Regions from separate parts of the Brevundimonas sp. 374 genome, predicted to be linked through region 3. Evidence: predicted binding sites of a transcription regulator. Region 3 holds the regulator's gene; each other region holds the start of a gene.
What was found. The regulator LexA, encoded in region 3, represses DNA repair genes until DNA is damaged. The targets are predictions, from matches to a motif close to ATGTTCNCNANNTGTTCT.
Positions count from the first base shown of each region.

Region 1: a site for LexA is predicted at 2,144-2,161, ahead of uvrA (excinuclease ABC subunit UvrA). Genes of this name have one in related genera too.
Region 2: a site for LexA is predicted at 2,326-2,343, ahead of recA (recombinase RecA). Genes of this name have one in related genera too.

Region 1 is NZ_FNKT01000001.1:978,243-983,270, reverse strand. Features, by position in the region: gene uvrA (excinuclease ABC subunit UvrA) at 1-2,065, opposite strand, end outside; gene BLR19_RS14590 (hypothetical protein) at 2,229-2,666, shown strand; gene BLR19_RS04845 (group III truncated hemoglobin) at 2,670-3,164, opposite strand; gene BLR19_RS14775 (hypothetical protein) at 3,190-3,366, opposite strand; gene BLR19_RS04840 (ABC-F family ATP-binding cassette domain-containing protein) at 3,800-5,028, shown strand, end outside.
Region 2 is NZ_FNKT01000005.1:10,034-15,061, reverse strand. Features, by position in the region: gene BLR19_RS12210 (M20/M25/M40 family metallo-hydrolase) at 1-555, shown strand, start outside; gene BLR19_RS12205 (MHYT domain-containing protein) at 635-2,275, shown strand; gene recA (recombinase RecA) at 2,445-3,527, shown strand; gene BLR19_RS12195 (3-hydroxyacyl-CoA dehydrogenase NAD-binding domain-containing protein) at 3,936-5,028, opposite strand, start outside.
Region 3 is NZ_FNKT01000001.1:587,340-592,367, reverse strand. Features, by position in the region: gene BLR19_RS02915 (ComEC/Rec2 family competence protein) at 1-2,007, shown strand, start outside; gene lexA (transcriptional repressor LexA) at 1,988-2,686, opposite strand; gene trpC (indole-3-glycerol phosphate synthase TrpC) at 2,804-3,598, opposite strand; gene trpD (anthranilate phosphoribosyltransferase) at 3,595-4,632, opposite strand; gene BLR19_RS02895 (anthranilate synthase component II) at 4,635-5,028, opposite strand, start outside.

The DNA.
Region 1 (5,028 bases), 390 kb from region 3:
GGCCTTCGATCCGGTCGAAGGGGGCGGGGGCCTCGGAGGCATTGTTCAGGCGGCGCGCGGCGGCCTTGTACAGGGTCTCGATGGTGAAGGTGGACTTGCCGCCGCCGGAGACGCCGGTGATGCAGGTGAAGACGCCGACGGGGATCTCGCCGGTGACGCTCTTCAGGTTGTTGCCGCTGGCGCCGCTGATTTTCAGCATCCGCTTGCGGTCGATGGGACGACGGCCGTCGACGGGAATTTCGATCTCGCGCTCGCCGGTCAGGTATCTGCCGGTCAGGGACTTGGGGTTGGCCATGACCTGGGCCGGCGTACCCTCGGCGCAGACCTGTCCCCCGTGAACACCGGCGGCCGGGCCCATGTCGATGACGTAGTCGGCGGTCAGGATGGCTTCTTCGTCATGCTCGACCACGAGGACCGAGTTGCCGAGATCGCGCAGGCCCTTCAGGCTTTCCAGCAAGCGCGTGTTGTCGCGCTGGTGCAGGCCGATGGACGGCTCGTCCAGCACATAGAGGACGCCGGTAAGGCCCGAGCCGATCTGCGACGCCAGGCGGATGCGCTGGCTCTCGCCGCCCGACAGGGTGCCTGAGGACCGCGACAGGTTCAGATAGTCCAGGCCGACGTTATTCAGGAACCGCAGCCGGTCGCAGATTTCCTTCAGGATGCGCCGGGCGATCTCCATCTGCTTTTCGGTCAGATTCTCTTCCAGCGTCGAGAACCACAGATAGGCCTTGGAGATCGACAGGGTGGAGATGTCGGCGATGTCCTCGCCGCCGACCTTGACCGCCAGGGCCTCGGGCTTCAGCCGCTTGCCGTGGCAGGCGTCGCAGGGCGTCTCGGATTGATAGCGGGCCAGTTCCTCGCGCACCCAGGCGCTGTCGGTCTCGCGCCAGCGGCGCTCCAGGTTCGGCAGCACGCCCTCGAACGGCTTGGAGACCTCGTATTTGCGGGCGTTGTCGTCATAGACGAACTTGATCTTTTCCGATCCGGTGCCGTGCAGGATGGCCTTGTGCGCCTGGGCTGGCAGGTCGCGCCACGGCTTGTCCATCGAGAAGCCGTAGTGGAGGCTGAGCGACTGCAGCGTCTGGGTGTAGAGCGGCGACGGCCCACGCGCCCATGGCGCAACAGCGCCCTTGTGCAGGGTCTTGTCGCGGTCGGGGATCACCAGATCGGCGTCGAACGCCAGCTTGACCCCCAGGCCGTCGCAGACCGGGCAGGCGCCGAAGGGGTTGTTGAACGAGAACAGCCGCGGCTCGATCTCACTGATCGTGAAGCCCGACACCGGGCAGGCGAACCGTTCGGAGAACAGGATGGAGCGCGGCGCGGTCTCACCTTCCGCCGTCGAGGCCCATTCGGCATTGGCGATGCCGTCGGCCAGACCCAGCGCCGTCTGCAGGCTGTCGGCGTAGCGGGCTTCCTGATCCGGCTTGGTGACGATCCGGTCCACGACGATGTCGATGTCGTGCTTGAACTTCTTGTCCAGGGTGGGCGCTTCGTCGATCGGATAAAACTGGCCGTCGATCTTCAGCCGCTGGAAGCCCTGACGCTGCCACTCGGCGATTTCCTTCCTGTACTCGCCCTTGCGGCCGCGAACGACGGGGGCGAGCAGCAGGATTCGCTCGCCATCGGGCAGGGCGACCAGCTTGTCGACCATCTGGCTGACGGTCTGGCTCTCGATCGGCAGGCCGGTCGCCGGCGAGTAGGGCACCCCGACGCGCGCCCACAGCAGGCGCATATAGTCGTGGATTTCCGTCACCGTGCCGACGGTCGAGCGCGGGTTCTTGGACGTTGTCTTCTGTTCGATGGAGATGGCCGGGGACAGGCCTTCGATCAAATCCACGTCCGGCTTGCCCATCAACTCCAGGAATTGGCGGGCATAGGCCGACAGGCTCTCGACATAGCGCCGCTGGCCTTCGGCATAGATGGTGTCGAAAGCGAGCGAGGATTTGCCAGACCCCGACAGGCCGGTCATCACCACCAGCTGTTCACGCGGAATGTCGAGATCCACGCCCTTGAGGTTATGCTCGCGGGCGCCGCGAACGCGGATGAAGTTATGCTTTTCGGTCATGCTGTCCGGAGAACGCGGAGGAGGGCCGGCGGGTCCGGCGCGTTATCGCTATATGGGGACGAAAATAGGCGATCAGCAAGAACGTTATGGGAACATTTTTGTCTGTGTCTTTGGGTTGTGCGCCCGCTGATCGAAGCTAGACTGGCGTCACCGAAGTGGGGGGTTGGATTTGAAACAGTTTGCGGGCCTTTTGGCGGCGGCAGCCTTAGCCAGTTGCAACTTCAATGCGACGCTTCCTAAATCCGATCCTGCCTTGAATGCTGAAGCCAAGGCGACCTTTGCAGACCTTGTAGTGGGCCGAGAAGCCGCCATTTTGGCGCGCTTGTCGTCCGCAAATAAAACTGCAGACGTGAGGGCGCAAATCCCCATGCTCCGCAACATGATCGGTCACGACACGGCTCCCGAACCGACGGTGACCGGCTACCAAAGCATGACAAGCACGAGCGGCCGCTTTTATGTCGTGGGTCAAGATTATACCTATCCCGACCGAGTGGCTCACGTTCAGACAAACTTCGTCAAAGAGGGTGACGCATGGAAAGTCGCGGGATTCAATGTGAACGTGACGATGACTGGAGCCCCAGCTAAAGCGCCTGCCGCCTAAATTTTATTCCGGCATCCACGCCTGCGTGGGCCGCATAAAAAGCCCGCCCTTGGCCAGAAGCACGCCACTGGCGTTGGCGACACCCAGTTCAAGGCTTTCGGCGATGCGGCGGGCGCGTTCAATGAAGTGGTCGGCGGCGATGGGCGGGCACAGGGCACGCGCAGTTTCGGCGAACAACTCCAGCCAGCGATCGAAATGCCGCGCATCGATGGGAAGGGGTAGGTGTTTCGGCATCGGCCGGCCCTGATAGACGCCCGTGGACAGGGCGACGGACGACCAGAACAGCTTCATCTGCGCTAAGTGCGGCGCCCAGTCGGTGATCCGGTCCGCGAAAATCGGGCCGATCAGCGCATCGTCGCGGACGCGGGCGTAGAAGTCTTCGACCAAGGCGTCGATCATGGCTTCGTCTATGCCCGTTTCGTCCCGCAGGCGCTGGACGGCGGCCTCGCGCCGCGCGGCGGCGCCGGCGGGGTCTTCGATGCGGAAACGGGTTTGCATGACGGCTGGTCTAGCCGTCGCCATCCTATTGGTCGAGGAAGTCGCCGGCGATGAATGACAGGATGCAGATGGCGTCTCCGCCCGTCGCATCGGTCGAGCAGGAATCGACTCCGAACAGGTCGGCCTCGACCTTTGCGGTCGAGCGGAACGTGCGGCCGTCACGCTGGAATGTCGATCCGATCTTCTCGCTCCAAGGGATCAAGGCCTTGGCGAAGGCGGCGGCCGGCGCACCCGTGCAGGTAAACAGGATATATTCTGCGCCGTTCCCGTTGTCCGCGCGGCGATAGGCGTCGGCTGCGGCGGCCTGCTCCAGGCAGGCGGCATAGAGCCGCGCGTTGGGCGTCGACGCCTGGGTCGGAACGGCGCTTTAATCCGGGGCTGACGGCGGCTGGTCCGGCGCAGTCGCGCATGCGGCGCAAGCCAGTGTGGAGACGATGGCGAGGGTGATGACGGTCTTCATGATTGTCTCCTCAACGCCAAGCTTCTCACGCGGCCGTGTTCGACGCCAGACTTGCGCATTGCGGGATTACGACCCATCCTCCCTGTTCTGACGCGTTTTGCAGAAGGTTTGACGATCATGATCATCGCATTGGCCACCGGTTCCGCCCTGTCCGCCATGCTGCTCGTGATCCTCAATGCCAATCAGCCCAAGCCGAAACGCGTCCCCGTCCGCACTCGCGACACTCGACAAGGTCGCCGCTAGGACGCCGGACGGCGCCACCCTTTTCGACAATCTGAGCCTGACGTTCGGGCCTGAGCGCACCGGCGTCGTCGGTCGCAATGGCGCGGGCAAGAGCACGCTGTTGCGCCTGATTTCGGGCGAAGCTGCGCCGGCTGAGGGGGCTGTCGCGCGAACCGGCACGATTGGCGTGTTGGATCAGCGGTATGAGCCAAACCCCGGTGAGACCGTCGCTCAAACCCTGGGCGTTGGAGCGGCGCTGGCTGTTGTGGCGCGGGTTTTGGCGGGGCAGGGAACGGCCGAGGATTTGGCCGAGGCGGACTGGACGCTGGAGACGCGTCTTGACGAGGCCTTGCGAGAGATCGGGCTGCCTGACCTGGACCTCGAACGCCTGACGTGCAGTCTCAGCGGGGGCGAGCAGACGCGGTTGCGGCTGGCGGGTTTGAGGCTGGCCCAGCCCGATCTGATCCTGCTGGACGAGCCGACCAATCATCTGGATGCACAGGCGCGGGCGCTGGTCGCCGATGTCATCGCGCGTTGGGACGGCGGGTTCGTGGTGGTCAGCCATGATCGCGACCTGTTGCGCCGGATGGACCGAATCCTTGAGGTGTCGAACCTGGGCGTCGCCAGCTACGGCGGCGGCTATGACGCCTATGTCGAGCAAAAGGCGGTGGAGCGCGAGGCGGCGACGCGGGATCTGGCCGAAGCCCAGCGAGACCTCGCCCGTGTCGGCGGCGAGGCTCAGCAGCGCGCGGAGGCCCAGTCACGCCGCGACGCCGCCGGCCGCCGCAAGGCCGCCAAGGGGGACATGCCGAAAATCCTGCTGGGCGCACGGGCCGAGCGCGCTGAAAACACGGGCGGGCGCGGCCGGTTGTTGGCCGAACGACAGGCCGAAGCCGCGAAGGATGCCTTGGCCTCAGCCCAGGCGCGCGTGGAGCGGACGCGGACGCTGGCGATCCCGATGCCGACGACCGGCCTGCCAGCGGGACGGGCGGTGCTCACATTGGACCAGGCGGGCTGGGCGACACCTGAGGGGCGGACGATCGTCGGGCCGGTCGATCTGAAGCTTGTGGGGCCGAAACGGCTCGCGATCACGGGACCGAACGGCGCGGGCAAGACGACCCTGCTGCGGCTGATCACCGGCGATCTGCAACCGACGACGGGCGCCGTCGATCGGCCTGTGCG
Region 2 (5,028 bases), on a different contig from region 3:
CTGCTGGGCCGATGGGGCGCGGCCGGGGTTGTCCTGGCGGTCTTCGCGATTGCAGCGGCGCTGGGCGGTTTCAGCCTGCCGGTCCTGGGGGCGACGGTGATCGCCCTGGCGCTCAGCCTGGCGCGGCCGAAACCGCAGGACGCAGACGCCGTCTGGGGCGGCTGGCTGGGGCTGATCATCTTGGTTCTGATCCTGGGCGGCGGGGTGCAGACGGTGGCGCCGGAAGCCGCCTTCCTGCTGCTGTGGCCGGGTCTGATCGCCGCCCTGGCGGCCGCGTCGACGGCGGTGATCGGCGCCCGCTTCGGGTCGTGGGCGTCCTTCGCGCCCGCCGTCGTCGCCACAGCACTCGTCGGCGGGTGGTTGCTGGTTCAGGGGCACGGGGTCTTCCTGGGGGTCGGCATGGACTTGCCTGGCGCAGTGGGGCTGATCGCCCTGATGATCGCGATGCTGGTCCGCCCGCTGGCGCCGCGATCGGGCCAGGCCTTGCCGATCTTCGCCGCCGCCAGCCTGGCGCTGGCCGTCGCGGTCGCCGTGGGGGCCAGGTTGGTCGCTTGATCCGGATGCGTTTCGCAGTCGTCCGCGCGATGAAACCGGGCTAAGCATACCGCTGCTGTTTTTCGGGGCCTCGGCGCGTTTGCACCATCTTCACGTCAATCCGTTCACCGTCCTGTCGCTGGCGATCGCGATCCTGGGCGCGTGGACGGCTCTGGATCTGTTCAACCGCACCCGCGACCAGATCGGCGCGACGCGGTTGCGTTGGCTGGGCGTGGCCGCCCTGGCGCTGGGCGTCAGCATCTGGTCGATGCATTTCATTGCCATGCTGGGGTTCGAGGCCGAAGGCCCCGTCTTCTATGATCCCGGCCTGACGCTGGTCTCCTTTCTGCTGGCGACGGCCGGCACGTCCGCGGCCTTCCTGACGGCAGGGACGGCCCAGGCCAGACCCTTGCGACTGGCGCCGGCGGCCCTGCTGATGGGCGGGTCCGTCGCCGCCATGCACTATGTCGGGATGGCGGCGATGCGGATGAACGCCGTCCTGAGCTATCAGCCCGTGCTGGTCGCCCTGTCGGTGGTCGTCGCGGTCGCCGCCGCCTACGCCGCCCTGATTGCGGCCGGCCAGGAGCGGAGCCTGGCCTGGCGCGCGGTCGCCGCCGTCATCCTGGGTCTGGCCATCGTCTCCATGCACCATGTCGGCATGGCGGCCCTGATCCTGACCCCGATCGCTGACGCAGGGCCGGTGGAGGGCGGGGCGTCGCCGGTGGTCCTGGCGGTCGCGGTGACGACCGGGGCGGTGACACTGCTGTTCCTCGCGCTGGGCGCCTCGATCGTGGATCAACGCGCCAATGTTCTGGCGGCCGTGGACGCCGGCGGCGTCGGCTTCTGGGAAGCGACCCTGCCGATGAAGACGACGATGATGTCGCACCGCGCGCGCGAAATCCTGTCCATTGATCCGTCCTGCCGCCTTGGCGCAACCGAGGTCGGCGATCGTCTGTCGCCCGAGGATTTGCCGTTGCATCGCCAGGCGCTGCAGCGCGCCTTGGCGGGAGAGGGCGAATATGATCAGGAATGGCGTCTGCCGGCCTCGGGTCGCTGGATCCATCTGCGCGGGCGCCTGATCCGCAGTCGTTCGGGCCGGCCGATTAAGATGTCGGGCGTCATCACCGACATCACCGATCGCCGCGAGGCCTTCGCCGCCTTGGCCGACAGCGAACGCTTGCAGCGATTGCTGATCAACGAACTGAATCACCGGGTGAAAAACACACTGGCCACGGTGCAGTCCATCGCCCACCAGACCGCGCGGCGCACGCCGGATGTCGCCACCTTCACCGCCCTTTTCGAAGCGCGGCTCGTGGCCCTGTCCAACACTCAGAACCTGCTGACGGCTGCGAACTGGGAGCATGTCGATCTGCGCGCCATGCTGGCTCAGGAACTGGCCCCCTATGCCGAGGAACAGGTCCGCCTGACCGGTCCGGCCGTCGATCTGAACGCGCAACAGACGTTGGGGATGGGGATGGTCTTTCACGAGCTGGCGGTGAACGCCGCCAAATACGGCGCACTGTCGAACGCCTCGGGCTGTGTGCGGATCGACTGGTCCGTGGCGGAAGGCCATCTGCTGCTGGATTGGGTGGAAAGTGGCGGGCCGGCGGTGTCGCCGCCTCAGCGCAAGGGCTTCGGTTCGGTGCTGATCGACTCGACGATCGACCGCTCGCTGCACGGCTCGGCGGTCATGACTTACGACCCCGAGGGCGCCAGCTTCAGCCTGCGCCTTCCGCTTTAGACGGCGTCAAAAACGGTCGTAGGATTTGGCTGTTCTCGTTTTGATCAATGAGAACATCTTGTGAACCAGAACAAACCATGCACATAGTCTGCCTCACGAAACGGGGGCGGGTCCAGGCGGGTCTCTCCCAAGCTGAATGACGGGAATCATGGCAAGGGAGACGAAGGCAATGGCTTCACAGGCGGCACTCAAATTGGTGGGCAAGGACGACGGCGACAAGCAACGCGCCCTGGAGGCGGCGATCGCGCAGATCGATCGCGCCTTCGGCAAGGGTTCGGTGATGAAACTGGGCAAAGCGGGCGTGGTCGCCGAGATCGACAGCGTCTCGACCGGCTCGCTGGGCCTGGACATGGCGCTGGGCATCGGCGGCCTGCCGGTCGGGCGGGTTATCGAGGTGTTCGGCCCGGAATCCTCGGGCAAGACGACCTTGGCTCTGCACACCGTCGCGGAAGTGCAGAAGAAGGGCGGGGTCGCCGCCTTCGTCGACGCCGAACATGCGCTGGACCCGGTCTATGCCCAGAAGCTGGGCGTCAATCTGGATGATCTTCTGGTGTCGCAGCCGGACACTGGCGAGCAGGCGCTGGAGATCGTGGATACGCTGGTTCGGTCGGGCGCCGTCGATATTGTGGTCGTCGACTCCGTCGCGGCCCTGACGCCGCGCGCCGAGATCGAGGGCGAGATGGGCGACAGCCTGCCGGGCCTTCAGGCGCGCTTGATGAGCCAGGCGCTGCGCAAGTTGACGGCCTCGATCTCCAAATCGAAATGCATCGTGCTGTTCATCAACCAGATCCGTCACAAGATCGGCGTCATGTACGGCTCGCCCGAGACGACGACGGGCGGCAATGCGCTGAAGTTCTACGCCTCGGTGCGTCTGGATATCCGCCGCACCGGCGCGATCAAGAACCGTGACGAGGTGGTCGGCAACACCACCCGGGTCAAGGTGGTCAAGAACAAGGTCGCCCCGCCGTTCCGCGAGGTCATCTTCGACATTATGTACGGCGAGGGCATCTCCAAGCTGGGCGAAGTCATCGACCTGGGCGTTAAGGCCGGCATCATCGAAAAGTCGGGCAGCTGGTTCAGCTATGACTCCACCCGGATCGGTCAGGGCCGCGAGAATGTGCGCGAGTTCCTGAAGCAGAACCCCGACATCGCGGCCTCGATCGAAAAGGCCGTGCGCGCCTCGACCAACAAGATCGCCGACGAACTGCTGGGCACGCCCGAGCCGGACGAAGGCCAGGACCTGGAAGGCTGACGCCAGCCTCCGTGGCTGGGCGGACTTTCAGAGTTCGTCCCGGGCTCGGTCCGGTCTTTTCACCGCTACTCCGTCGCCCCTAGCGACCCGCCACCGACCCCGCGAAGGGCGGCGGAGCGACCCGCTCGACCTCGTGTCGAGCGGGTCTTTTTCTTTTGTGAGCGGTGCTGATCCTTTTTTCGTCATTCCGGGCGAACCGTAGCGCAGAACCAGGACCCAGCGGCGCGCGTGAGCGCGAAGCTGTCGCGGACTCGACGCCCCAAGATCCTGCGATGGAACGATCGCCGCCGGCGCCGCTGGGTCCCCCCCGGTCGCGCTTCGCGCGCCGGAGGATGACGAAAGTCAAACGCCAAACGAAAACGGGCGACCCGAAGGCCGCCCGTTCCGTCTGTGGATGTCCGCGACCGATCAGGCGGCGGCCTTCTCCGGGGTGAACTTGCCGTAGAAGGTTTCGTTCTTCGCCGCCATGTCGCGCAGCAGCTGCGGGACCTTGAAGCGGTCGCCGTAGGTCGCGGCCAGGCGGTCTGCGGTTTCGACGAACTTGGCCAGACCGATGCCGTCGATCATGCTGATCGGGCCACCGGTCCAGGGCGCGAAGCCCCAGCCCAGGATGGCGCCCAGATCGGCTTCGCGCGGGTCGTCGATGACGCCCTCTTCCCAGCAACGGGCCACTTCGACGGCCTGGCGATACAGCAGGCGCGTCTTCAGTTCGTCGATCTGAGCGAAGGCGGTCGGCTCTTCCGGCTGGTCGATGCCCTTGGTGGTGGGGGCCAGTTCGCCCAGACCCTTCCAGATCGTCTTGGGCTTCTGATCGTAATCGTAGAAGCCCTTGCCGTTCTTGCGACCGAAACGCCCGCCCTCGACCATCTTGGCGACGATGTCGGCGCCTTCCGATGGGACGTATTTGTCGCCCAGGTCCAGCGCCGTCTGTTTGGCGATCTTGTAGGACAGGTCTAGGGCGACGTCGTCGTGCATTTCCAGCGGGCCGCGCGGCATGCCGGTCATGCGACCGACATTGTCGATCAAGGCGGGACCATAGCCCTCTTCCAGCATCGCCATGCCTTCCATCAGGAAGGTGGAGAAGCAGCGCGAGGTGTAGAAACCGCGGCTGTCGTTGACGACGATCGGCGTCTTCTTGATCTTCAGCACATAGTCCAGCGCCTTGGCGATGGCGGCTTGCCCCGTCTTTTCACCCAGGATGATCTCGACCAGCATCATCTTGTCGACGGGCGAGAAGAAGTGGATGCCGATGAAGTCCTCGGGCCGCACCGAGGCCTCGGCCAGGCCGGTGATCGGCAGGGTCGAGGTGTTGGAGCCGAAGACGGCGCCCTCGGCCAGTTGCGCCTCGGCGCGCTTGGTCACATCGGCCTTGATCTCCCGGTTCTCGAACACGGCTTCGACAACCAAGTCAGAACCCTTGATCAGCTCATAGTCCGTCGTCGCCGTGACCGAACCCAGCAGAGCGTCATACTTCTCCTGCGTCAGCTGACCGCGCGACAGG
Region 3 (5,028 bases):
CCGGTCTTGTGGCCCTTGGTGCTGGGGGCCGCCTTGACCTTTGGGCTGTGGGTCGTGGCGCGTAGGCGCGGCTGGTCGCGGCGTCTGACTTGGCTGCTGTTGATGGTGGCCTGCGTTTCAGGTGGGCTGGCGGCGGCCAAGGTGCGCACCGAAGCCGTCGCCGCGCCGATCGCGCCCGTGCTCAGCGAACCGACCGTGATCGAAGCCTGGGTCGTCGATGTCGACAGCCCGGGGCAGCGAGGCGCGCGGGTCGTGATCGCGCCGGTCTGGATCCGGGGACTGACGCCCGAACAGACGCCGGTGCGCTTGCGAGCGACGGTGCGGGGCCACCCTCCACGGCCCGGCGAAGCGATCCGCCTGTTCGCCATTCTGAATCCGCCGCCTGCGCCGGCCAGCCCCGGCGCCTACGACTTCGGCCGGAACGCCTTCTTCCAAGGCATGGGAGGCGTGGCGTTTGCCTTGGGCGAAACGCGTGGGGCTGAGCTAGCCCTTCCGCCGTGGCGACTTCGACTTGAAATGGCGGTCAACGGCGCACGCTTCGCACTGGCCGAGAGGATCGTCGCGCGGCTCGGCGAACGGACCGGCGGGATCGCCGCCGCCATGACGACCAGTCACGAAACCTGGATCAGTCAGGAGGACATGGATGTGATGCGCGATTCCGGCCTGGCGCACATCCTGTCGGTGTCAGGGCTGCACATGGCCATCGTCGGCGGGTTCGTCTTCTTCGCTGTACGTCTGGGCGTGGCGGCCTTGCCGTGGCTGGCGCTGCGGATTCCGGGCAAGAAGGTCGCGGCGGTGGCCGGGCTGACGGCGGTCGGCGTCTATCTGATCGTGTCTGGCGCGCCGCCGCCGGCCGAGCGGGCGGCGATCACCGCCTCCATCGCCTTTCTCGCCATCCTGCTGGATCGACAGGCGGTGACGATGCATGGCCTGGCTGTGGCGGCCTTCATCGTTCTGGCGATCCAGCCTGAAGCCATCGTCACGCCGGGCTTCCAGATGTCGTTCGCGGCGACGGCGGCCTTGGTCGCCTTGGTCGAGGCTTGGCCGAAGCGCCCGCGCGAAATATCCGCGCCCTTGCCGATCCTGGCAGTCCAACGGCTGGGCGGGTGGCTGACGGCGGCTGTGGCGGCCAGCGTCGTCGCAGGATTGGCGACGGGACCTTTCGCCATGCAGCATTTCAACCGCACCGCCATGTACGGACTGCTGGCCAATCTCGGCACGTCGCCCGTGGCGGACTTCATCCTGATGCCCGCGCTGGCTTTGGGCGCAGCGCTTGAGCCTCTGGGGCTGGGGGGACCGTTCCTGGCGGTCGCGGGATGGGGCGTGGATCTGATGCTGGCGATCGGCGCCTGGACGGCGGGATTGCCCGGCGCGGTCAGAACGGTCGCCAGCGCGCCAAATTATGTCCTGCCCATCGCCTTTCTGGGCGTGCTGTTCGTCTGTCTGTGGCAGGGCCGCCTGCGCTGGTTGGGACTGCCCTTTGCAGCCGCCGTCCTGATCTGGCCGCGTGAACCGACGCCGGACCTCTGGATTGGCGACGGCGGGACAAACGCCGCCTTTCAGCGTGATCAGGCGGCCGTCGTGGTCCGGCCTGGCGTGCGCGAGTTTGCGGTGGATCTCTGGTCGCGGCGACGAGGGCTGACCATGACGGATCGCTCGGAGACGGGCTGGGTCTGCGACCGCTTCTCCTGTCGACCGGACACCAATGAGGCGGGTCCCGTGGCGATCTGGTGGGGGCGGAAGTCGCCGAGCTCAGATCAGATGGAGACGTTATGCCGCGCAGCGCCCGTCGTCAGCGTCCGCGCTGTCGTCACCTCAATTCCAAGCGCCTGTCAGGATCGCCTTGTCCTGGACGGCGTGGACTTTGCGCAAGGCGGGGCGGTCGAGTTGTGGCGCGTCAGTTCGGGTGGGCCGAACCGGTGGCGCGCGGTGTGGACGGCCGACGTGCGCGGCGACCGTCCCTGGACGCGTCAGTCCGACCCGAAGGTCAGTGATACCGGCGCATGAGGCCGACCAGCTTGCCCTGAACGGCGACTTGATCGGAGCCGTAGATCTTGGTTTCGTAGTTGCGGTTCGCGGGTTCCAGCGCGATCGACGCCCCCTTCTTGCGAAGGCGCTTCAGCGTCGCCTGCTCCCCCTCCACCAGAGCCACCACGATCTCGCCGGAGGCGGCGTTGTCGGTCGATTTGATCACCACCATGTCGCCATTCAGGATACCGGCTTCGATCATGGAGTCGCCTTCGATCTCCAGCAGGTAGTGCTCGCCAGAACCCAACATCGATTCCGGAACCGGATAGCGGGCGGTTTCATGCTCGATCGCGTCGATCGGCGTGCCGGCGGCGATCTTGCCCATCAGCGGCAACTCGCGGGTGTCGTTGGCCGCCATCGGGGCCGCAGGTCTGACACCGCCGCCGCCCTCGATGACGTCGGGCTTGAACCCGGCGCGACCGCGCGGCGCGCCGGCGGTCGCCTGTTCGGGCAGTTTCGTGACTTCCAACGCGCGGGCGCGGTGAGCGAGGCGGCGGATGAAGCCGCGTTCCTCCAGCGCCGTGATCAGCCGGTGAATGCCGGACTTGGAGGCCAGATCGAGCGCCTCCTTCATCTCGTCGAACGAAGGGGAGACGCCGGTCTCCTGAATGCGTTCGTGGATGAACATCAGCAGTTCGTGCTGTTTGCGCGTGAGCATCGCCAAGCCCTTATGCGCCCGCCGACGAATCGGAACGGGCCGTGAACATCTGTCGATGTTCTGTAAGTGTTCCTTGCTAATGTCAACTTAACGGCGGGGCTTGCCGCCGCGTGTCGATCAGGCGGCCAGCAACTGACGGGTCGCCGCCTCGACATCGGCCTGCCGCATCAGGCTCTCGCCAACCAGGATCGCCTGGGCATGCGCGGCCGAAACGCGCGCCACGTCGTCGGGCGTGAAGATGCCGCTTTCGGCGACCAGCAGAGCCCGAACGGGGCTGAGCATCGACAGCCGCTCCGTGGTTTCCAGATCGACCTCGAACGTGCGCAGCGAGCGATTGTTGACCCCAACCAGATCGCCGCCGAGCGCACAAGCGCGCGCCATTTCCTCCTCGTCGTGGGTCTCTATCAGCGCATCCATGCCGAACCGTTCGGCTTCCGACAGCAGCTCGGCGGCCAACCGGTCATCGACCATGGCCAAGATGATCAGGATGCAGTCGGCGCCCAGGGCGCGGCTTTCGGCGACCTGCCAGGGATCGACCAAGAAATCCTTGCGCAGGCAGGGCAGGGCGACGGCCTCGCGGGCCTGGCCCAGATAGGCGTCGTCGCCCTGGAAGCTGGGGCCATCGGTCAGGACCGACAGACAGGCCGCACCGCCGGCCTCATAGGCGCGGGCCAGGGCCGGCGGATCGAAATCGGGCCGGATCAGGCCCTTGGACGGGCTGGCCTTCTTGATCTCGGCGATCAGGGCGGGACGACCGGTTTCCTCGCCTATACGTTCCAAGGCGGCGCGAAAGCCGCGCGGAGCCGATGCGGCGCGGGCCAGGGCTTCGATCGCGTCCTGCGGAGTCGCTGCCTTGCGGGCGGCGACGTCCTCGCGCTTGTAGGTGGCGATACGATCCAGAACGTCGGTCATGCGGGCTCTTCGCTTTCCAGCGGCGTGGAGGTGATGCGGGCCAGGCGATCCAGCGCCTCGGCGGCTCGACCGTCGTCGATGGCGGCAGCGGCGAGCGCGGCGCCGTCGGCCAGATCGACCGCGCGATCGGACACGACGAGGGCGGCGGCGGCGTTCAGCAGCACGATGTCGCGGTAGGGTCCGGCCGCGCCGGCCAGAAGCGCGCGCAGGGCGACGGCGTTCTCTTCGGCGTCGCCGCCACGGATGTCTGCGATAGAGGCGCGCGACAGGCCGGCGTCCTCAGGCGTGACCTGGAAGCGACGAACCGCGCCGTCCTTCCATTCGGCGACGTCCGTGGCGCCGGAAGTCGCCAGTTCGTCCAGGCCTTGGCCGTGAACGGTCCAGGCCCGGGTGGCGCCAAGCCGGCCCAGCACCTCGGCCAGCGGCTCCAGCAGGCGCGGATCATAGACGCCCATGACCTGTCGCCTTGCAGACGCCGGGTTTGAAAGCGGGCCCAACAGGTTGAAGACAGTGCGAAAACCAATCTCGGCTCGCACCGGCCCGACATGACGCATCGCCCCGTGATAGGCCGGCGCGAACAGGAAGCAGATACCGGCCTCGTCCAGCGCCTTCTTCTGCTGCGCCTGCGACGCCATCAGGTTCACGCCCAGGATCGACAGTACGTCGGAAGAGCCTGATTTCGAAGACATCGCCCGATTGCCGTGCTTGGCGACCTTAAGACCGGCTCCGGCCAGAACCAGGGCTGCGGCGGTCGAGATATTGTAGGTGTGCTGACCGTCGCCCCCGGTGCCGCAGGTGTCGATCACCTCATAGGGATGATCCAGCGTCAGGGCGGCTTCACGCATGGCGCTCGCGAAGGCGGCGATCTCGTCCACGGTCTCGCCGCGCATCCGCATGGCGGTGACGGCGGCGGCGACTTGCGACGGGGTCGGCTCGCCGCGCAGGCAGGCGGCGAAGAAGTCGTGCGCCTGCTGGGACGTCAGGGAATGGCCCTCGACCAGTCGGGCGAGGATCGGCTTGAACCCGTCGCCCATGGTCAGGCGGCCGCGAGGCGCTTTACGCCGGCGATATCAAGGAAGTTGGCCAGCATGTCGTGACCGTGCTCGGTGGCGATGGATTCCGGGTGGAACTGAACGCCGTGGATCGGGCGCGTACGGTGCTGCAGACCCATGATCTCCCCGTCGGCGGTCCAGGCGGTGACCTCCAGGTCGTCGGGCAGGGTTTCGCGCTTGACCGCCAGCGAGTGATAGCGTGTGGCGATGAAGGGCGAGGGCAGGTCGGCGAAAACGCTCTGGCCCTCATGCAGGATCGGCGAGGTCTTGCCGTGCATCAGGGTCTTGGCGCGGATGACGTCGCCGCCGAAGGCCTGGCCGATGGCCTGATGACCCAGGCACACGCCCAGGATCGGCATCGACGCTGGCGCGGTCGTG